Saccharophagus degradans 2-40: one gene and its partner. The protein of the gene in region 1 interacts with the protein of each later gene in a pairwise test. Links are inferred from orthologs where the notes say so. Each region holds a gene or a part of one and is shown on either strand. Other genes may lie near its edges.

What was found. Proteins that work in one complex are often made in the same cells at the same time.
Region 2: the proteins of dsbD (region 1) and SDE_RS09825 interact in binary tests that used the Escherichia coli proteins (3 or more experiments, as listed by UniProt). The link is inferred for Saccharophagus degradans 2-40 from one-to-one orthologs.

What each region holds. Positions count from the first base shown.
Region 1 is NC_007912.1:1,518,966-1,527,006, reverse strand. Bases 2,540-5,400 are described here. They hold dsbD (protein-disulfide reductase DsbD), read left to right. Parts: upstream 2,540-2,982; coding sequence 2,983-4,818; downstream 4,819-5,400. Other genes in these bases: SDE_RS06205 (TlpA family protein disulfide reductase), read left to right, coding at 4,847-5,329. Outside these bases: SDE_RS21210 (DUF1592 domain-containing protein), read right to left, coding at 1-424; SDE_RS21205 (cellulose binding domain-containing protein), read right to left, coding at 453-1,517; SDE_RS06200 (DUF4266 domain-containing protein), read left to right, coding at 5,433-5,666; SDE_RS06195 (DUF3570 domain-containing protein), read left to right, coding at 5,657-7,072; SDE_RS06190 (FAD:protein FMN transferase), read left to right, coding at 7,092-7,991. UniProt on the Escherichia coli protein: Required to facilitate the formation of correct disulfide bonds in some periplasmic proteins and for the assembly of the periplasmic c-type cytochromes.
Region 2 is NC_007912.1:2,361,600-2,364,581, reverse strand. It holds SDE_RS09825 (DsbE family thiol:disulfide interchange protein), read right to left. Parts: upstream 1,772-2,982; coding sequence 1,229-1,771; downstream 1-1,228. Other genes in the region: SDE_RS09820 (heme lyase CcmF/NrfE family subunit), read right to left, coding at 1,786-2,982; SDE_RS09830 (agmatine deiminase family protein), read right to left, coding at 20-1,039. UniProt on the Escherichia coli protein: Involved in disulfide bond formation. Catalyzes a late, reductive step in the assembly of periplasmic c-type cytochromes, probably the reduction of disulfide bonds of the apocytochrome c to allow covalent linkage with the heme.

The DNA of each region.
Region 1 (8,041 bases):
CGCCATCAGTTGGCTCTGGGTTAGGATTGGGATTAGGGTCAACAGCTCCACTACACGCTTCACCATTTAGGTAAAACTCTGTGGGAAAGTTTTCGCTCCAACCGCTTACGGTAAAACCGAAGCTAAATTGACCGCCAGTACCAACACTGCCGTTATAGCCAGCATTGTTAACGGTAACATTCGCACCAGTTTGCGAAAGCACGCCATCCCATAGGTTGTCTATATTTTCGCTGCCGTTAAATGTCCAGCTTAACTGCCAGGCATTTAAAGCAGGGCCGTTATTTACAACGGTTACCGCTTGCTGGGCACCGGAGCCCCAGCTATTTACCGCTTCGTAGGTTACATTGCACAAATCAGCTGCAGATGCAGCGCCAGCAATTGAGAAACCTAGCGAGAGCGCTGAAATCTTGAATATTTTTTTCATGACTTATTCTCTTTAAGCTTCGTTAGGTTTAAGGCGCTTCGTAGAACAAAACAAAATCCACTGGCACCGTGGTGCTAATAACATTTAGGCTCGCGAGATTACGCAATGTCTCGATACCCGCCTCAAGCGAATAATCGGCTGCCTTTATTAATAGTGGAGATTGGTTCTGAACCATAATGCGAGTTGCCGATAAGCGCTGTACATTTAGCTGCGTATCGATAACGCCTGGCACACCGTGAAGATCCAAAGTTGCGGATACATCCACCAGCATATCTTCGCCCACGGCTAAACCTGCTACTGCGGCTAGATCTACAGGCACAGTCACGGTTGCTACAGAATAGGTTGCAGTCTCAAACAGGTAATCGCGCATACGTCCGTTGCGCACGTCTATACCTGTGTTCACACTGTTAAGATCGATAACAAGTTGTGCCTCACCCGCAGTACTAATACCGCCAGAAAGCACGTCAAAACGGTGTGTTTCAAGAACGTGAGTTTTCTTTGAGCTAACAAAGTTTAAGAAAGATGCAGTCGCATCTAATGAATAGGCCAATTCTGGCTCTGGCTCTGGCTCTGGCTCAGGTTCTGGCTCAGGTTCTGGCTCAGGTTCTGGCTCAGGTTCTGGCTCAGGCTCAGGTTCTGGCTCTGGCTCTGGCTCTGGCTCTGGCTCTGGCTCTGGCTCTGGCTCTGGCTCTGGCTCACCAGGGTTACTACAATTTACGCCGTTCAAATACACATCCGGCAACTGCCCTGAAGGAGAGTTAATATTAAACCCCACTTCTGCGGTGGCACCGGTATTTAGCTGGGCATTCCACGACAGACTATCAACAATCACACTTTGAGAGCTTTGGGTGAACATGCCATTCCAAAGGTTAGTGATTTGCTCGTTGCCAGAAAAAGTCCATGACATTTGCCACCCGTTTATGGGGGCTCCAGTGTTAGTAACTAATACTTTGTGCGTAGCCCCTGCACCCCAGTCGGACTCTACTCGATAGTCCACACTACAAGTGCTTTGTGCAAAAGCAGAAGACGACAACGTCCCCATACTTACGGCTAGCCCGGGTATCAGCACCAAGTTTATTGCTGCTCGCTTCACGGTTATTACCTCTTTGCTAGGTTTATAACAGGTGAGAAAACTGCTTCCCATCCCAATAATTAAACAAATTAACGCGGCTCGGTGTGCAAAGATTAGTTGCCAATATTTTCACATTGACAAAGTAAGTAGCAGTACCGACCTTCGTTGACACGCTTGGCGGACGCAAAGGAAACCTAAGAACACAACAGTAACAACTTAACAATCAACAAGTGCTAAATAACAACATTCAAACGACAGCAAGTAACTTCTTATGCACACGTCAGGCATGCTGAACAGTTTTTGGGTACAACTTTCCCGCGATTCAAACCTAATTACACTTATTGGACTACGTTAGTTTTTACAGTTGCCTTTCGGCGGTGGATACGGTGCGTCTTTTACAAACATGATATTTTTTGCCAGCTATTTTGCTGACTGCTTTTTTGTTAAAAACAAAAATTTTACTAATTGTTAGTACACAAAGCGTATTTTATTATTTTCGAAAAGCGGGCCCGAGAATAATTACCTACCGGTTGCTATTAACATGACGCCACTTAACCAATTTAACCAAGAACAAACTCCAGCCCGCCTCACCTTAGAATCCACTTAAAGTACCTATAGGCGTGTCCGAACTACGGCGAATTTTATCACTTAGTGTCAACCAGTTAATAGCATTGCAGGTGAAATGACAGTGAAATTTGCGAGTTAATTATCAAGTAGACTATGTCACTACGAATTTTTGAATGTCCGTCGCAAAAAGACATCAAAAGGCGTTGTAATTTTCATAGAGTTAAAATATTGTTTAAATTACATGCAAGTCCGATCTATAACATATTTCGTTTTAGAATCACGAACTTACAATGTAATAACAAAATTGCAGAAGCATTACCTTTTGCAAACAACAAAAACGAAAAAGTCACTACGGACCGTGATGCACGTCACACTTACCCAAAGTGACAAAGCCGGCACTATAAAATATTAATCTTAACAACCGCCGGCAAATGTTATATCCCGCGAATACAAGTCGGGAGTAATAAACGTATTAATCAATCATGTTTCGAGGATTACCTATGACCCAGATTATCATCCACGCTGATTAATTAACACTCGGCGCTAAAACGTACTTAATCCAAATCGTACCTGACAGCCTTATTCGGCTGCCAAAGCCTCGCTGTGCATATTCGCAACAGTTGGGTCGTGTTTTATCTCTTTTAGGCAGCTAATTACCGCCTATTGATTTGAGCACTCACGGTACATTTAGTTTGGTTTATCGAACCACCCTGAGCATGCACCACTTGCTCAGCGAAATGGCACGGCGAACGTTAAAGCGCGCGGGAATACGTAACCTAAATTTTAACCAACTAACACCACCAGCGTTCAGACTTTTGTTACTTAACACTCTGATGATTAACCCGTGATAAACGAGCGAGCAACAACGATGTATACTTCAATTCTACGCCTAACCCAAGCAACAATAGCGTGCCTGCTTTTGACATTGCTATCGCCAGCATTTGCTGCTGATGGTAACGCAGCGCAGCAACTCAGTTCCGATGAGGCATTCATCCCCTCTATCGAATTAACCGAAGAAGGTCTACTGGTTGCCAGCTGGCAAATCGCTGACGGCCACTACATGTACAAAAACAAGTTCGAATTTAAAGTTGCCTCAGGTGATTTTGTCGAACTAGGCAATGTAAGCTTCCCTGAAGGCATAACCAAAAACGACAAGTATTTTGGCACTCAAGAAGTGTATAAAAAACACGTTACTTTAGAAGTGCCTGTGGGCGCTTCTGCTCTGGGCGACTTTAGCGTTCGCGTTAAGTATCAGGGTTGTGCAGAGCAAGGCATATGCTTTGCGCCAAAACGCAAAACTTATGAATTCACAGCCAACAGCATTACGTCACTACCTACTAGCGGTAGCGCAATTGCAACAGCCGGCGAAATAAGCCAAACAGGTTTAGGCGCCTCATCTGTAGTGCAAACCGAAGAAAGCAGATTAACCACGCTGCTTAAAGAAGGCACCATTTTAACCATTATTGGCGTTTTCTTTTTAGGCGGTCTTGCACTTACCTTCACCCCTTGCGTACTGCCAATGATTCCAATTTTGTCTAGCATTATTGTTGGCCAGAAAAAAGAACTCAAAAAGACAGAAAGCTTTGCCTTATCGTTATCTTACGTAATTGGTATGGCGACTACCTACGCAACACTAGGTGTAATTTTAGGTGTGGCGGGTAACAACGTAATTGCTTACCTACAAAACCCATACGTAATAACCACTTTTGCAATTTTGTTTGTATTGCTTTCGCTTTCTATGTTTGGTTTGTACGAGCTACAACTGCCTTCAGGCATTCAAAACAAACTTAACAATTTAAACAATAAGCAACAGGGCGGCACTTATATCGGTACGCTTATTATGGGTATTCTTTCTGCCCTAATCGTATCACCTTGTGTATCTGCTCCACTTGCTGGCGCACTTGTTTACATCAGCACCACCCAAGGTGGCGCACTAATGGGCGGTACCGCACTCTTCTCTCTAGGTATGGGTATGGGTACACCGCTTCTTATAATCGGTACTGGTGGCGCTCACTTAATACCTCGTGCAGGCGGCTGGATGGACGGCGTAAAAGCTTTCTTCGGCGTAATGCTACTGGCTGTTGCCATTTGGTTCTTGGATCGCATCCTACCTTCACAAGTTACTCTTGCACTTTGGGGCGCATTACTTCTTGGCTCTGGTGTATTTATGGGCGGCTTGGATTTCAGCAGCCAGCAAGGTTGGGGACAATTCAGAAAAACCGTTGGTTTTATCTCGGTACTGTACGGCACACTAATGTGGATTGGTGCAGCTAGTGGCGCAACTAACCCATTACAACCATTACAAAACCTAGGCTCTACAACAGTGGTTGCGCAATCTGGTCAACCCTCTGTAAAAGAAAAATTTGTTAAGGTTTCTACCCTAGAAGAATTAGATGCAGAGCTAGCCATTGCTCGCGAAAACGGCCAGCCAGTGCTGTTAGACTTTTTCGCTGACTGGTGCGTATCATGCAAAATAATGGAGCATGAAGTATTCCCATCACCTTCAGTTGCCGCGCAATTAGATAACTTCTATTTAATTAAAGCCGACGTTACAGACGATTCTCTTTTACTAGAGCATTACAACCTATTCGGACCACCCAGCTTATTGTTTTTCGATAACAGTGGTAACGAAATGAGCAACTTCCATATTCGCAGTGAAATTCACGCGAAAGAACTTGCTCCACATTTAGAGTCTGTAATTCAAATTGTTCAGCAAGCACAGCCCGCAGCGGTTGAAAGCCTAGCTAAAAACTAATTGCCACTTAACTATCAAGGAATCGCAAATGAAAACATTTATTAAACAATGCACACTTGCCCTCTCCGTTGGCCTTTCCAGCGCCCTATTAAGTGCTACAGCGTTTAGCGAAGGCACTATGCAGGGCGAAGCTGCTCCTCCTATTCCAGGGCTTGAGCAATACAAAGGTAAGCCAGTGCTTATCGATTTTTGGGCTTCTTGGTGTGAGCCATGCCAAGAATCTTTCCCTTGGATGAATGAAATTAAAGCTCAGTATCCTGACCTTGAAATTATTGCTATCAATCTAGATGAAGAAAAAGCTACTGCAGAAGCGTTCTTAAAGAATAACACTGCAGACTTTAAAGTGATGTTTGACCCAGAAGGCGTGCTAGCCGAAAAATATCAAGTAGATGGCATGCCCAGCTCCTATCTTGTAGACCGAGATGGCAACATTGTTAAACATCATGTTGGTTTCTTCGCAGATAAGAAAGGCGATTACGAAAATGACATTAAAAAGGTGTTAGATAAGTAATTCGCTGGTAGCTAATTACCTTTGAAGCTGCAACACCTATAGCGCTTAGGGTTCCTAAGCGCTATACCCCAACACAGACTCTATTTTCGATTACAGATGTACTATGAAAATTACAAGAACAAGAATAATACTCATATTGTTTTTAATGCTGCCAGTTTTTACTAGTGGCTGCTCAAAAATGGGCGTTAAACCTTGGCAAAAAGGCACCATTGCTAAAGAGTCCATGCAATTAGATCACTCCCGACTTCAATCCGCATTTGACGACCATATTTACTACGCGCGCGAATCATCTACTGGTGGTAGTGGTTTGGGTGGAGGTGGCTGCGGATGCAACTAGATTCTAATTTTAAGCAACGCGACAAAAAACACAGCAAGAAAAAAGATTTAACTAAATTACTTTCAGCTGCAACATGCACCCTACTCGCAAGTACCGCTGCTACGGCAAATACAGAAAGTAGCAGCGCTGAAAAAAGCGTTGTGTTAGGCCATAAATGGTCAACTCAAGCTGCTGTTCTTTCATACTCTGAAGATGGCCGCATCAGCGTCAATCAGGGCTTGTTGAAATTAAAAGGCAAAAGCGACAAGAGCATCGTCACTTTAAAAATGGGCTACGATGTTGTATCTGGGCCATCAGAAAACGGGGCTGCCCCAAGCCCTACTGCGCAGACGTTTACCAGCCCATCGGGCGCTGAAGATTACCAAGTAAACGCAGAAGAATTACCGTGGTACGAAATTATTCGGCATCCGCGTAAAGATATATCTATAGATAAAAGCACTATTTTAAACAAGGCATACACCTTTAATATTGGTGCTCGTTATTCTACGGAGGCTACCTACGATTCGCGTAGCATCAATTTTGGTATTGTGCGCAATGCTAACAAAAAGAATACGCAGTTTTCTTTATCGGCCTCTTATGAAGATGCTGCCGTAACGCCCTATGGCGGTGTTGTTACACCACGCTCTACGGTATTAAATCGCGGCCAGTTCAGCTCGGAAGAAGAGTTTATGGCCGCCTGGCGAGCACAGCGTGCAAATGGCGCCAGCACAACCGGGTTGGTGGGCGGTATTACCAGCGAAGATAACACCACCGAAAACAAAACCGTGTGGGGCTTGGTAGCAGGGGCCACTCAGGTTGTAAATAAAGATACGCTAGTACAGTTTAATTACAGCTATGGCGAATCGAGCGGTTATCAAAATGACGCCCAAAAAATGGTGTCGATTATTGATACCGACGGTTTAGTCACCAGTAATATCTACGAAGCTAGGCCCGACCATCGCGTTAAACAAAGCGTTTACGGCAAAATCAAATACAGCACCAGCAAGTCAACAGTACTGGATGTAAACTACCGCTACTACTGGGATGACTGGGGCATTTCGTCGCATACACTGGCGGCGGGCTATCAAATAGAAATAAGCAAGCGCTTTAAAATAGAGCCGCAATTTCGAATATACAAACAGTCGGATGCGGACTTTTTTAGGCACAGTGTTTTCGAAGAAAACAGCAATCCAGACGACCTCCCCATGTACCTAAGCGCAGATTACCGCTTAGCTGCAACCACAAACTACACGCTGGGTGTAAACTTCGATTACCACTTGAAAAATAAGCATGTTGTTTCTGTGCGATTGGCTACCTACACCATAAACCCAGAAGAAGACAGCCAATACAAACGCGGCTACTTAAACACCGTAAACGTATTACCCAGTATTAATTCAACGGTGGTGGCGCTATCCTACGAGTTTTAACAATGCGGGAACTATCGCAATGGGCTCGACGGATACGCCGATTACATTTCTACGCAACCAACAAGCTTGGGTAGGCTTATTTAAGCTAATGGCTTCAGAGTGCGAAATACACATTCGCACCTCTGAAGCCAGTTTCGCGCAAAAAACCATCACCCAAGCCTATCGTGAAGCAAAACGCATAGAACAACATTTCAGCCGTTATATTACCGGCAATGCGCTCCATACCATTAATAATTCACCAAACACTCCCATTACGCTCGACACCGAATATTGCGAGCTGCTCAACTATGCGCTTACGCTTTACGATATTAGCGACGGCATGTTCGACATTAGCTGCGGGGCATTGCGCCACCTTTGGCGGTTTAACACCACTGAGCAACAACCACCCACACAAGCGCAACTAGACGCCGCACTTAGCAATATTGGTTTAAATAAAATACATTGGTCTGCGCCACAGCTTACCCTGCCCCAAGGCATGGAGCTCGACTTTGGCGGTATTGGTAAAGAGTATGCGGTAGACAAGGCTGCACAAGTTATACAGGGTTTTTTTGACGGCGAGTATCTCGTAAATTTTGGCGGCGACTGCTACTGCAAAGGCTCGGCGGAATCCCCTTGGACCATTGCAGTTGAATCAATCAACTCGCCAGCCGATGCAACAAACAACACCGTAACATTACTGGAAGGCGGCGTAGCCACCAGCGGTACCACCAAACGCTTTTTCACTTCGGGCGGCAAACGCTTTGGCCATATTCTTAACCCTAAAACCGCCCGCCCAATAGCACATGCGCCTTTATCGGTTACCGTTGTGCACCAAAGCTGCCTTTCGGCTGGCGCACTAGCAACCCTTGCCATGCTAGAAGGTAAAGCCGCAGAGCAATACCTTCAAGAGCAAGAGCTTATCCATTGGGTTTTACGTTAACCCAGTATGAATGCAAGTGCGGCACGCCCAGCTCGCAGGCACTAGCCGTG
Region 2 (2,982 bases), 840 kb from region 1 along the record:
TTTTTTACCTGAAATAACATTAAATTGCACCTATTTGCATAGTGGCGCAATGTAAGCTGCCATGCTGCTCTAACAATGCTTCACAGCGCACCGTTACAATTGTTTTGTTTGGCATTGCTGTCGTTAGCACGTCGACCGCAATTTGATCTTCGCTCACCCCGTAAACGGGCACAAAAGCCACATCGTTACATATTAAAAAGTTGGCGTAAGTGGCCGGCAACAGCTGCCCTTCCTCCACCTGACTATACACAATTGGCGTAGGTAGCTCTGCCAATTGCCAGTTGTGCACTGCAGCCAACGCACTAATTTGCGACTTTAACGCCAGTAAAGCAGCCGCATCTGGGTGGCTTGGATTAGGACCAGAATACACCACAGAGTCGTTTGCAACGTATCTAGCAATGGTGTCGATATGGCCATCGGTATCGTCACCCGTCAGCTGAATACCCTCAAGCCAAGCGAAAGCCTTTACGCCCAACTCTTTTGCGAGTATCGCTTCAACCGCCGCCTGATTAAGGCCCGGGTTTCTATGGGTGTCTATTACGCAGTCTTTATTGGCGAGTAATACACCGCTATCGTTAATTTCTAAGGCGCCGCCCTCAAAAAAGTATTCGCTTTCGCGCACTACGTCACCAAGCCAAGGCTGTAACTTTTTACCCACCAAGGTATCTAGCGCCGCGGGGTACTTTCCCCCCCAGCCGTTAAAGCAAAAAGAAACATAATCGGAATGGGTTGTTAACGGGCCGTAATCTCTAATCCACGTATCGTCGTAATCTATGCTATCAATAACAGATACCGCACAGCGACGCGCGTTAGCTGCAGAACGCCCGAACTCTTTGTCTAAATCTTCCAGCCACTGCGCCTTGCTTATTGATGAATGCAGCAACACCCATACGTCACTATAGGTAGAAAATGCAATCAACATGGCCCAATAACATTGCTCTGCCTGCGCATAATTATCTTGCCAATCACTATCTTCATAGGGCCACGCAATGACAATTGCACGCACAGCAGACCATTCAGGTTTTAGCGCTGAATTCACAGTTACTCTCTTAAAATGAAATTATGCTGATATAAAGGAACCTATGAGTAACCCCAACCGCTTCGTTACCGTTCTTGCTAAGAGCTAAGCCCATTAGCAGCGAAGAACGCCTTGCGGCTGAACGTTTTTGCCCTCGCAAAAAGTAATTGAGGTTATTCAGAGTTTCCTAAAGTTTGTGGGCGGCTAAAACTAGTTAGCCGCCGGCGCCTGTAGCGCCTGCCATTGACTGGCAAGTTTAGTGTTCCAAATGTATTCAGATATTGGTCCGGTATGCTTATAGCGAATAACGCCGTCAGCATCCACAAAAAATGTTTCTGGTAGCCCCGTAATACCTAAATCTAAGCCAAAACGACCGGTATCATCGAAGATAACTGCTTCGTACGGGTCTTGGTGCTCTTCAAGCCACTTTAACGCGAGCTCTTTATCGTCCTTATGGTTAACACCAATAATACGAACGCCTTTTTTAGATAGTGCCACCAACTCTGGATGCTCTTTCTTACACGGCGCACACCATGTTCCCCAAAGGTTTAGCAAGTAGGGCTTACCTTTAATTTCCTCGCCCGACACAGCTGGCTTTTCGTCAAACAGTGAGGGCATAGTAAATTCAGGTACAGGTTTATCCAGCAGCGCCGACTCCACATGACCGGTATCGCCACGAATAAGCGCATACATAAGCACCACGGCCAAAAAAGCAAACACAAAAACAGGGATAAAAAGCTTTAAACGCTCCATTCTAATTTGGCACCTTACTCGGGTTGTTGTTTGGCAGTGGCAAGTATGGGCTTCGCATCGGCATCGCCAGCTTTTGCGTCTTCACCCACTGCATTTTTTACAGCAACAGTTTTTTTGCGCTTGTAGCGTTTATCTGTAATAGCTATAAGGCCACCCAGCGCCATAAACACTGCGCCAAACCATATCCAACGCACTACCGGTTTGTAGTGAATACGCATACTCCACGAGGTATTGTCTAGCTTTTCCCCCAGCGCAATATAAATATCGTAAAAAAAGCCAGGGTCGATAGCCACTTCACTCATTATATTGCCACCAGAAAAATAAGCGCGCTTTTCTGGGTGCAGAATGCTTATTGTCTCGCCGTCTTTGCGCACTATAACTTCGGCTCGCTCGCCATTATAGTTTGGCCCTCTTACGCGGCTTACATCAACAAGCTCATACTCTAAGTGGCCAGCAAACGCGGGCTTACCTAGCTCTAACCGTAGATCACGCTGATCATCGTAAATGGTATCTAAACACACACCCAATAGGCATATACCAAAGCCAATATGCGCCACAATCATGCCGTAGTACGTAGCCGTTAGCTTGCCCATTCCAATCCACACACTCGCAGCATTGCGGGTTTTACGTACTAGATCGAACAAACAAGACAAAATAACCCAGCTGCCAAGCGCAATAGAAACCGCCGCAGCCCAAGAATATTCATCGGCTATCATGCCCGGCAATGCGGTACCCAACCAAAGCGCATACAACGCGGGCGACTTAACCCAGTCACGCATTCTTTTAGCTTCGGTCTTTTTCCAATTAAGCACCATGCCAATACCGGTAGCTATGGCGGCAATGCTCATTAATATAGAGAAAAAGATATTAAAGTATGGCTCGCCCACCGACACAGCGCCCAACCCAAGTAGCAACAACACTACAGGGTAAAGTGTGCCTAGCAATACAATGGAAGCAGAAACAATAAACACCACACTGTTTAGCAATAAAAACGCATCGCGCGATAGCAGCGCAAAACCTGTTTTTGATTTAACCAGAGGCGCCCGCATAGCAAATAGTATGAGCGAGGCAAGAATCACAATAAATAAGAATGCCCCAATAAATACCCCGCGCGACGGATCACTGGCAAAAGCATGAACGGATGTAAGCAAGCCCGAGCGCACTAGTAACGTGCCCAACAAGCTCAGCGAGAAGCCAAAAATAGCTAAAAA